One region of the Microbacterium croceum genome, then DNA from elsewhere that is predicted to be linked to it. Evidence: riboswitches for the same ligand, from Rfam matches in the RefSeq annotation. Region 1 holds a riboswitch; the other holds the start of a gene.
The links. Region 1 has a riboswitch for thiamine pyrophosphate ahead of thiM (hydroxyethylthiazole kinase). Riboswitches for the same ligand answer to the same signal wherever they lie in the genome.
Positions count from the first base shown of each region.

Region 1 (5,350 bases):
GGCTGCTCTCCTCGATGCGGGCCGCGGCCACCAGGTGCTCCGGCTGCAGGCCGGCAAGGGCATCGAGCAGAGCGACGGCGAAGCTGCCCGGGCCGCCGGACGCCGCTGCAGCGCGCTCCGCCGCGATCGTGTACACGAGCGTGGCGGCCGCGACAGCGCCGAGCGCGGAGATCCCGGTCGCGCGGGCGGCCCCGAGGAAGGCCGCCATCACGGCGCCGAGCGCACAGCCCCCACCGGTGACGAGCGTGAGCTGCGGATCGCCGTTCGCGATGCGGATCACGCGCTCCCCGTCGGTGAGCAGATCGACCGGACCGGAGACGGCGACCACGCTGCCGTACCGGTCGGCCAGTGCGGCGGCCGCCTCAGCGGCGTCATCCGTGCTGTCGGTGGCATCCACGCCACGACCGCCGCCGCTGAGTCCGGCGAGCGCGAGGATCTCCGAGGCATTGCCGCGGACGGCGGTGGGACGCAGCGCCACGAGTTCCTGCGCCAGAGCGGTGCGCACCGGCAGCGCGCCGATCGCGACCGGATCGAGCACCCAGGGAGTACCCGCGGTCGAGGCCCCCTCGGCGGCCTCCCGACTCGCGGCCCGCTGCTCCGGCGTGGGCGTGCCGAGATTGACGAGCATGCCGGAGGCGATACCGGCGAACATGCCGCTCTCCCCCACGATGTCGACCATCGCGGGAGCGGCCCCCGTGGCGAGGAGCACGTTCGCGGTGAAGCCGGTGACGACCGCATTCGTGATGCAGTGCGTCAGGGGCGGAGTCGCTCGCACGCGCTCGAGCAGGGTCACCGCCTCGGACACGACGGTGGAATCGGACGATGGACGCAGACGATCGCTCAATGCGACATCCCTTCGCTAGTACGAACTAGATCAGGTTCGACGGGTCTGTTCTCAGCCGCGGTCGCGGCACCCCGTGTCACTGATCGCAGTCTAGCGAAGCGAGGATGTCGCTCAGAGGAGCTCGGCCAGCAGTGCGCGCTCGTCTTCTCGCGTGAGACCCGCGCGCCGCTCGCGGTCGACGCCGCGCGCGATCTCATCGGCGACCACGCGGGCGATCGTGTCGTCGATCGGCCGCAGCACTCCCCCTGTCCGATGGAACGCCGCGTTCGATCGCGTCATGAACCCGGTCATGTCGGCGGGCAGCCACAGCGGCAGCGACCTCTCCCCCGCCCAGTACGCGACGCCGTGATCTGCGAGCCAGCCGGCCTCGCCGACGACAGTCTCACCACAGTGGCCGGCCGCGTTCCGGATGCAGAGGAGCACATCCCGCAGCGGATGCCGATCGCCGATCGCGTTCACCGCACCGCTGACCCCGGCCGACGATGCTGTGACCACGTACGCGGCGAGATCGTCGACGTCGATCACCTGCGTCGCACGGCCCTCGAGCGGTGGCAGGAGCACCCGATCGCTCCCGGCCCGCGCGAACGCCGCCGCCCAGTAGCCGAAGCGATCGCTGGGGTCGCCGTCACCGACGATCAACCCGGGGCGCACGATCAGCGCCCGGTCGCCCAGCGCGCGCACCTGCTGCTCGGCAGCGACCTTCTCTGCCGCATAGTCGTACTCATCACCGGGGGCGGCCGCCTCATGCACCGGGGCGGATTCATCGGCGCCCGGGGTCGCGTCATCCGCGTAGACAGACACCGACGAGATGTACGTCCATCGGCGCGCACGTGCTCCGAGCGCGGCCACGACGGCAGCGACGTGATCGGCCCGCGAGGAGACGTCGACCACGTGATCCCAGTCGCGCGCGAGGCGGTCGTACGCATCGGAGCGGTCACGGTCACCGCGCACGAGCGTCACACCCGGCGGCTCCGGCCGTTCGCCACGGGCCAGGCAGGTCACCGCGGCCCCGTCATCCGCCCAGAGGCGGGCGATCCGCCCGGAGAGCCAGCCGGTTCCCCCCAGGATCAGCACGTCTGTCATGCACCCATGACACCAGCATCCATGGCCGCGGGGAAGTTCTTCCGCTCAGAGCAGAGGCATCGTCACTCAGCGGTGGGAAGCTCGTCGATGCCGGCGAGCCGGGGAACGGTCCAGGTCGGATCCGGCCGCCAGTCGCGCCATTCGGCGTCGAACGGCCAGTCGCCCGCACGGAACGACGCGATGGCCGCATCCGCGTGGCGCTCGATCTGCGCGGCCTGTTCCGCGCTGAGACGCCCCTGTTCGATCGCGGCGACGACCTCGTCCTCATCTTTCAGGTGGATTCCCCCGTCTGCATCGATCTCCACATCGAGGATGTGATCGGACGTGTACGTGTCGTGATCGGTGCGCAGGTGCGCGTTCTCGAGGTTCACGTACCACCCGGCGAACTCCCATTCCGGACCGGTCACGTCGCTCCAGAACAGCCACACCGACCACGCGGCGCCTGCAGGGGCGATCCGCAGGATGCCGTTGCCCCACCACTCCTCTACGATGCGCGTGCGCGGTTCGAGCCAGCGGCGATCGAGCGGCACGCTGCGCACCCGCTGACCGTCCGGCGCGCCCTGGCCCTCCTGGAGGGTGCCCGCAGCCAGCCACGCGACGAGGCCGCGTTCGTCGTCGCGCACCACCCGCATCGGAGTGATCGTCGACGGCTCCCCCTGCTGCCAGCCCGGCTTGCGGTAGTGCCAGTCGATCTGTGCACCAGGCGCGAGGAACGGTCCCTCGCCCAACGGGCGCACGCCCTCGGGCACGGCCGCCGGGGTGCTCTGCGGGAGGATGCTCATCCCGTCACGCTACCCCGGCCGCCCTGCGCCGTCGGTGTGACTCCCTGGTCTGCGTGCGACTGCTGCTCAGTCCCGGATCGCCGCGCCGAAGCGCTCGGCTGCGACCGCGACGCCGGCGAGCTTCGCCTCGGTCGCCTCCGCTGCCGTCAACGTGCGATCGTCGGCGCGGAAGCGCAGGGCGAACGTCAGGCTCTTCGAGCCGGCGGGAACACCCTCGCCGCGGTAGTCGTCGACCAGACGCACGGACTCGAGCAGGGCGCCGGCGCCTTCCGCGAGCGCGGTGCGCACGTCACCGGCAGCCACATCGACCGGAAGCGTGAGCGATACGTCCTGCGTGGCTGCGGTGAAGGTCGACAACGACTCAGCCACCACACGACGTCCTGCCAGCGACAGGATCAGGTCGAGGTCGAGCTCGAGCACGATCGCGCGTCCCGGCAGATCCGCGTCGTCCGAGACCACGGGGTGCAGCTCGCCGACGTAGCCGACCTCGGCGCCGTCGACCTGCAGGGTTCCCGTGCGTCCGGGGTGCAGAGCGGCCCGCTGAGACTGCACGACGTCGATCTCGACACCGGCGGCGCTCGCGATGACCCGTGCGGCGTCGAGCGCCTCGGACAGACCCGCAGGCTCGGCCGGACGGCCGGGCTGTCGTGCCACGATGTTGCCTGCGAGCAGCAGAGCGAGGTGGCGGTGCTGCGGCGGGATCGAGGCGTTCAGCGCGGCGAGGGTCTCGTCAGAGGGCCGCACGCCCAGCGGCGGGACGTCGTCGGTACCGTAGGTCACGCCCGGCTCCGGCAGGAACACCGCGCCGCTCTCGAAGATCGCGAGATCCGTGAGCCCGCGAGCGATGTTGCGATGCGCCGTCTGCAGCAGGCCGGGCACCAGCGAACGACGAAGGAACGGCGCCTGACCGTCGAGCGGGTTCGCCAGACGGATGCTGGGCAGATGCTCGCCGGACGCGGAGCCGTGCAGGTCGTTCTGCGCCTCGGTCGTGAACGGGAACGCCGGGGTCTCGACGAAGCCGGCGGCCGCGAGCGCGTCGGCGACCCGGCGGCGGCCCTGCTGCAGCGGCGTGAGGCCACGGCCGGACGGAGGCGTCGGCAGCACGGAGGGGATGCGGTCGAGTCCGTGGATGCGGGCGACCTCTTCGGCCAATGTCCACTTGTCGGTCAGGTCGGGGCGCCAGGTGGGCGGGATGACCGTCCACCCCTCATCAGCCTTCTCGACCTCGGCACCGATCGTGGTCAGCGCGCCGGTGATCTCGTCGTCGGTGTAGTCGACGCCGATGAGGCCCTGCACGAAACCGGCGGGCAGCTCGATCTCGGCGACGAAGACCTCGGCGAACAGGGCGCCCCCCTCGTCGGTGAGCGTGCCGCCCGCCAGCTCGACCATGAGGTCGGCGGCGCGGCGCGCGGCGACGAACGGGATGAGCGGGTCGACACCGCGTTCGAAGCGCTTGGACGCCTCACTGGGCAGCTTGTGCCGACGGGCGGTGCGAGCGATCGTGACCGGGTCGAAGGTCGCGGCCTCGATCAGCACGTTCGTGGTGGTCTCGCTCATCTCGGTCGTGCCGCCGCCCATGACGCCGGCCAGACCGATCGGGCCGGAGCCGTCGGTGATGAGCAGGTCCTCGACGTGGAGCGCGCGCTCCTGGCCGTCGAGCGTGGTCATCTTCTCGCCCGGCGTCGCACGACGCACCGTGATGCCGCCGTCGAGCTTGTCGAGGTCGTAGCCGTGCAGGGGCTGCCCCAGTTCGAGCATGACGTAGTTCGTGATGTCGATCAGCACGCCGAGCGAACGCATGCCGGCGAGCGTCAGCCGGGCGATCATCCACGGCGGGGTGGGACGCGAGGGGTCGACACCGCGCACCACGCGGGTGACGAACTCGCTCGCACCGACGCGGCCGCGCACAGGCGCGACGTCGTCGACGACGGTCGTGTGTCCACTTCCCGGCTGCAGCTCCGCGAAGTCGCGCTCGGCGGGGTCGCGGAAGGTCGCTCCGGTGGCGTGCGAGTACTCGCGGGCGACGCCGCGCAGCGAGAACGCGTAACCGCGGTCGGGCGTGACGTTGATCTCGACCGCGACGTCATCGAGCCCCAGGAGCGCGATCGCGTCGGTGCCGACGGGTGCGTCGATGCCGAGGTCGGAGAGAACGACGATGCCGTTGTGCTCATCGCCCAGGCCGAGCTCACGGGCCGAGGCGATCATGCCGTCGGACACGTGACCGTAGGTCTTGCGCGCCGCGATCGGGAAAGGTCCGGGAAGCACGGCTCCCGGCAGGGTCACGACGACCTTGTCTCCGGCGACGAAGTTGTGCGCGCCGCAGACGATGCCTCGGATACCACCGTGCTCCTCGCCCACGTCGACCTGGCACCAGTTGATGGTCTTGCCGTTGGACTGCGGCTCGCCCTCCAGCGAGACGACCTGTCCGACGACGACGGGACCGGAGATCTCGAAGCGGTGCACGTCCTCCTCTTCGAAGCCGACCGTCACCAGCGCCGAGAGGACATCCTCCGGCGCGGCATCCGGTGCCACATCGACGTACTCACGCAACCACGAAAGCGGGACGCGCATCACACCACCATCCCGTACTGCTCGCTGAAACGGACATCGCCCTCGGCCATGTCGCGCATGTCCTGCACAT
Region 1 is NZ_JAHWXN010000002.1:16,539-21,888, forward strand. Features, by position in the region: gene thiM (hydroxyethylthiazole kinase) at 1-844, opposite strand, end outside; TPP riboswitch at 835-928, opposite strand; gene KZC51_RS14105 (NAD-dependent epimerase/dehydratase family protein) at 956-1,927, opposite strand; gene KZC51_RS14110 (ribonuclease FAU-1 family protein) at 1,990-2,709, opposite strand; gene pheT (phenylalanine--tRNA ligase subunit beta) at 2,776-5,280, opposite strand; gene pheS (phenylalanine--tRNA ligase subunit alpha) at 5,280-5,350, opposite strand, start outside.

Region 2 (5,350 bases), on a different contig from region 1:
CGGTGGCCAGCCCGAGCCCGGAGGCGCCTCCGGTGATGAGCGCGCCTTGACCGCTGATCTGCATCGTGTTCTCCCTTGAACGTCGTCGGCTGCTCTGTCCGAGGATAGTCGCGCGACGCAGTCTCAGCCAACGTGAACCTGAGTGGCAGATGCCCGTGCGGCCCCGTTCCGGGTGTGCACGGCTTCGGAGACCGGTGGACGACACTGTGAGAGGAGCGGGCTGCCAGGATGGGGCCATGAGCATCCCCGCCCACGACATCGCCGTGCCGCACCGCGTGCGCGAGCTCGCCGCCGGCGCCGCCCTGACGCCGGTCTGGCGGAACGGCATCGGCGGGCTGACGTTCCGCACCGATGACGGGCGCTACATCAAGTGGGGCCCGCTCGACCTCGAGGCGTCCATGCGGGATGAAGCCGAGCGGATGGACTGGGCACGGCGCTGGATCGCCACCCCCGAGGTGATCGCGCAGGGACAGGACGACGCGCACGAGTGGCTCGTGACGGTCGCGATCGATGCGCGCAGCGCGGTCGACCCGCGCTGGGCCGCCGAACCGGAGACCGCAGTGCGAGCGGTCGGCGTCGGCCTTCGCGCGCTCCACGATGCACTGCCGGTGGCCGAGTGCCCCTGGGAGTGGGGCACGCACCAGCGGATCGCCGACGCAGCCCAGCGCGGCACGATCGTGGCCGACGACCTGCACGATGCGCCGTCGATCGACCGGCTGGTGGTGTGCCACGGCGACGCCTGCATGCCGAACACGCTGCTCGACGACGCCGGCCGCCCCGTCGGGTTCGTCGATCTCGCCGCCCTCGGCACCGCGGACCGCTGGCCGACATCGCCGTCGCCTCGATGAGCACGGCCTGGAACTTCGGACCGGGCTGGGAGGACACCCTGATCGAGGCCTATGGGGTCGCACCCGATCGCGAACGGCTCGCGTACTACCGGCGGCTCTGGAACGAGACCTGAGCGGGCGCTCCTCAGCTCCAGACGAAGCGGAAGGTTCCCACGACGATCGCGGCCGTGAGCGCGAGCCCCATGATCGCGACTCCCCCGAGCAGGGCGACGGCGTCGCGCGGATGCAGTCGCGACGGCCGCGACCACGTGCGCGGGATGCCGGAGCCGAAGCCGCGCGCCTCCATCGCCAGCGCCAGCTTCGAGCCGCGGCGCACCGCGAACACCAGCAGCACGAACGCCATCGAGAAGAACCGGCGCAGCACCCCGCGGTCGCCCACGCCGCGCGCTCGGCGCGCCAGGCTCATGGTGCGCCAGTCATCGAGGAAGAGTCCCAGCATCCGGGTGCCGGCGAGGATGCCGAGCACGAAGCGGCTCGGCAGCTTCGCGACCTGAGCGAGGGCATCCGCGAGCTGGGTGGGGTCGGTACCGCCGAACAGCAGGATCGTGGGCAACCCGAGCGCGATCACACGCAGGCTGACCGCGATCGCCAGCGTGATCGAATCGTCGCTGATGGTCGCGAACCCGAACGTGAAGTAGATGTGCCCGGCCGGCTCGGCGTAGAGCAGCATGCTGATACCGGCGATCGGCGCGAAGATCACGATCGGCAGCAGCCGTTTCAGCACCGTGCGCAACCGCAGCCCGGTCAGCGGGAGGCAGAGCAGCTGCAGTGCGATCGCGGCCAGAGCGCTCGTGACGTCGATCGACGCGAACAGCGGCACCGACAGCAGCACCGCGAGCACCAGCTTGGTCACGGGGTTCACGCCGTCGAGCCAGACGGTCCGCGTACTCTCGGCGATGGTCATGAGGCCGCCGCCAGCTCGATGCGATGCCCGCCCAGGTGCCGGACCACGGCGTCATCATGAGTGACCGCGATGACCGATCGACCACGTGCGATCTCCTCCTGCAGCAGCGCGACGAGCGAGATCCAGCCGCGTCGGTCCTGCCCGAACGTCGGCTCGTCGAGCACGATCACCTCCGGTGCTCCCGCGAGCACGGTCGCCACCGACAGCCTTCGTTTCTGACCGCCCGAAAGGGTGAACGGGTTGGCGAGGGCGAGCGGGGCGAGCCCCAACCGCTCCAGCAGCTCGTCGACGACGGCATCGGTGCGCGTCTGGTCCCAGCCGAGCGCGCGCGGACAGACCGCGAGCTCATCCCGCAGGGTCTGCGCGAGGAACTGATGCTCCGGCTCCTGGAACACCATGCCGATGCGGGTGAGCAGTTCGCGCGATGTCCAGCGGATCGGACGCACTCCGCGACGCCCTGCGAGCTCGGGGGCGGCGCGCACCTCCCCCGCCTGCTCGGGGATGAGACCAGCGAGAGTCAGCGCCAGCGTGGACTTGCCCGCACCGTTGGGCCCGGTGATCACCGTCGCGTTGGCACGCGGCACGTGCAGCTCGAGCCCCGACTGCACCACGACGCGCGGTTCGCGCGCGACCGCGAGACCGGATGCCGTGAGCACATCGGATGCTGCCACCTGTTCGAGCACGGGAAGGTCGATGCCCCGGTCGGGCACCCAGACTCCGGCATCCGCCAGCACGGCGCCGTGCTCGGCGAACACCCGCTCGGGCGCACCGTCCGCGAGCAGACCACCGTCGGCGGCGAGCACGATGACCCGCGTCATCAGATCGACCCAGATGGGGGTGCGATGCTCCACCACGATCAGCGTCGCCCCGCTCGCGGAGACGGCCCGTTCCACACTCGCGCGCACCTCGCGCACACCCTCGGGGTCGAGGTTCGCGGTCGGCTCGTCGAGCAGTAGCAGGCCGGGGCGCATCGCCAGCACGCCGGCCAGTACCAGCCGTTGCTTCTGTCCGCCCGACAGCGCCTTGGTCGGTCGCTGCAGCGGCACATCGAGCCCGACGGCGTCCAGCGCCTCGGCCACGCGGACGGGGATGTCGGATGCGGGGACGCCGAGGTTCTCACACCCGAATGCCACGTCGTCGCCGACCTTCGACAGCACGATCCCGGCATCCGGATCCTGCAGCACCAGACCCACCTGTCCTCGACGGGACTCGGGCGCGGCGCCATCCACGCGGAGCGAACCGGTGCGCTCGCCTTCGTCGTCGTCGCCGAGCACACCCGCGAGGCCTGCGAGCAGCGTGGACTTGCCCGCGCCGGAGGCACCGAGCAGCAGCACCCTCTCGCCCGGCTCGATCGTGAAGCTCACGTCGGCGACCGCCGGCCGCTTGCGCCCGGCGTAACGCCACCCCCAGCCCGCAGCCTGCACGCGGGCCGGGGCGGCGAAGGTCACGCTCAGACCTCGCGCACGTGCTCTCGCCCGGCGGCGAAGCGGCTGAGGGCACCGGTGACCGCGAGGGCGCGCACGAGCAACCAACCGACGACACCGGCCAGGATCGCACCCGACACCACGACGCTGACCAGGTAGATCGTGTTGAACTCGAGGGACTTCAGAATGTTCGGTGAGCTTCCATAGAACAGCTCGAACACCCAGGCGGCGACGGCAGCGCCGACACCCGCGAGCGCTGCGACCGCGATGCCGAAACGGCGGTACAAGAACAGCGCGAAGATGATCTCCGCGCCCAGTCCCTGCACGAGCCCGGAGAGAACCGTCGAGATGCCCCAGACGTTACCGATCAACATCGACACGATCGCGGCGACCAGCTCGACCACCAGGGCGGCGCCGGGCTTGCGGATCACGAGACCGCCCACCACGCCGCCGAGCAGCCAGATGCCGACGGCGATGCCGCCGAGACCGGGGGTCAGCGCATCGGCCGCGCCGAACCAGGCGTAGCCGATCGTGTTCCAGCCCCAGAAGACGAGGCCGATCGCGACACCGAGGACCGCGGCGACGACGATGTCGACGACGCGCCAGCGCCAGACCGGGGCGCGACGAAGATCCTTCGAGGCAGCGGATGACTGCTGTGCGGATGTGGACGTGGACGTACTCATCTGAACTCCTCCCTGCGCTGGCATGACCCAGATCAGGTTCGACGGTCGAAGCGCGATTCGCTCCCTCTCAGCCCGGCTCGCCGGACTCCCGTGGTTGTGTCTCCGATCCTACCCAGTCGTGCAGGGCCGTGTCTCCCGGTTGCGCGGCCGCGAATCGGTCGATGAATTCGGTAGCTTAGGCAAGTGACCGCTTCTGATCCTGCCGAGGCCACCGACACAGCTGCCCCCGGCGACGCCACCGCCGGCGACGATTCCCCGGCAGTCGCGCCCGAGACCCCGGCAGTCGCGCCCGATTCCCCGGCAGTCGCGCCCGAGACCGCGGCGCCGGAAGAGGCGGAAGCCGTGGAGAGCGACGACGAGACAGTGATCCCTCCGGAACCCCTCGCGGAAGACTCCCCCGCCGACGGAGCGGAAAGCCCCGAGTCCCTGAGGCCCGCTGCCGTGCGGTGGGCCGATGAGGAGACGCACGCCACAGCTCTGACGTGGGTCGACGCCGAGACCGTCGCCGGCAGCTCTCCGGCTCCGACCTTCGACCAGGTCTCCGACGTCGACCCCGGCGTCGCACTGATGCGCGGGGCGAAGCTCCGTCCGGCGATCGCACGCCCTGGACTGCTGGTACCGCTGGGCGTGCTGGCCGGTCTCCTCGCGACCTACGTGGGAGGCGCTCTGATGTGGCCATTGCACGAGGTCGCGCCGACAGTGGAGTCCGTGGAGTTCGCCACGGTGCCAGCCCCGGCAGCAGCAGTGAGTTGGCCGGCGCAGGGCAGCGCCGCCGTGGGAATCGGCGGGATGGCGACGTCGGCCTCGATGGCCGACCCGGTGAGCATCGCCAGCATCACCAAAGTCGTCAGCAGCCTGATGGTGCTCGACCGGATGCCGCTGGCTCTGGGGGAGCAAGGCCCGGAGTTCTCCTTCACCTACCGCGACAGCCTCGACTACTGGTCGTACCGGCAGTCCGACCAGTCCGCGCTCGACGTCCCGGTCGGCGGAGTGCTCACCGAGTATCAGCTTCTCCAGGGGACGTTGCTGGGGTCAGCGAACAACTACATCGACCGTCTCGCATCGGAGATCTGGGGATCCGATCGGGCTTTCGCCGAGGCCGCGACGGTCTGGCTGCGCGACCGCGGGCTCTCCGGCATCACCGTCGTGACGCCGTCCGGATTCGACGAACGCAACGTCTCCACACCGGAGGCTCTCGTCGCCCTGGGTGAGTATGCGATGAAGAACCCGGTCTTCGCCCAGATCGTCGGGACGAAGTCGGTGGACCTTCCCGGAGCCGGCACTGTCGAGAACACGAACGGGATGCTCGTCGACCCCGGCGTGGTCGGGATCAAGACCGGCACCCTGGTCGGATGGAATCTGCTGACCGCCAAGGACATCACCGTCGGCGACACGACCGTTCATCTCTTCGCCGCCGTGCTCACGCAAGACGACGACGCGCAACGCCTCGCCGCGACACGCAGCCTGTTCGCCGAGACCGAGGCCGCCTTG
Region 2 is NZ_JAHWXN010000001.1:187,298-192,647, forward strand. Features, by position in the region: gene KZC51_RS00820 (SDR family NAD(P)-dependent oxidoreductase) at 1-64, opposite strand, end outside; partial or broken gene KZC51_RS00825 (phosphotransferase) at 237-961, shown strand; gene KZC51_RS00830 (energy-coupling factor transporter transmembrane component T family protein) at 973-1,752, opposite strand; gene KZC51_RS00835 (ABC transporter ATP-binding protein) at 1,749-3,200, opposite strand; gene KZC51_RS00840 (ECF transporter S component) at 3,203-3,859, opposite strand; TPP riboswitch at 3,850-3,961, opposite strand; gene KZC51_RS17795 (D-alanyl-D-alanine carboxypeptidase family protein) at 4,043-5,350, shown strand, end outside.
Region 2: it holds a riboswitch for thiamine pyrophosphate, as region 1 does, so the genes downstream of both, KZC51_RS00840 (ECF transporter S component) here and thiM (hydroxyethylthiazole kinase) in region 1, are expected to answer to the same signal.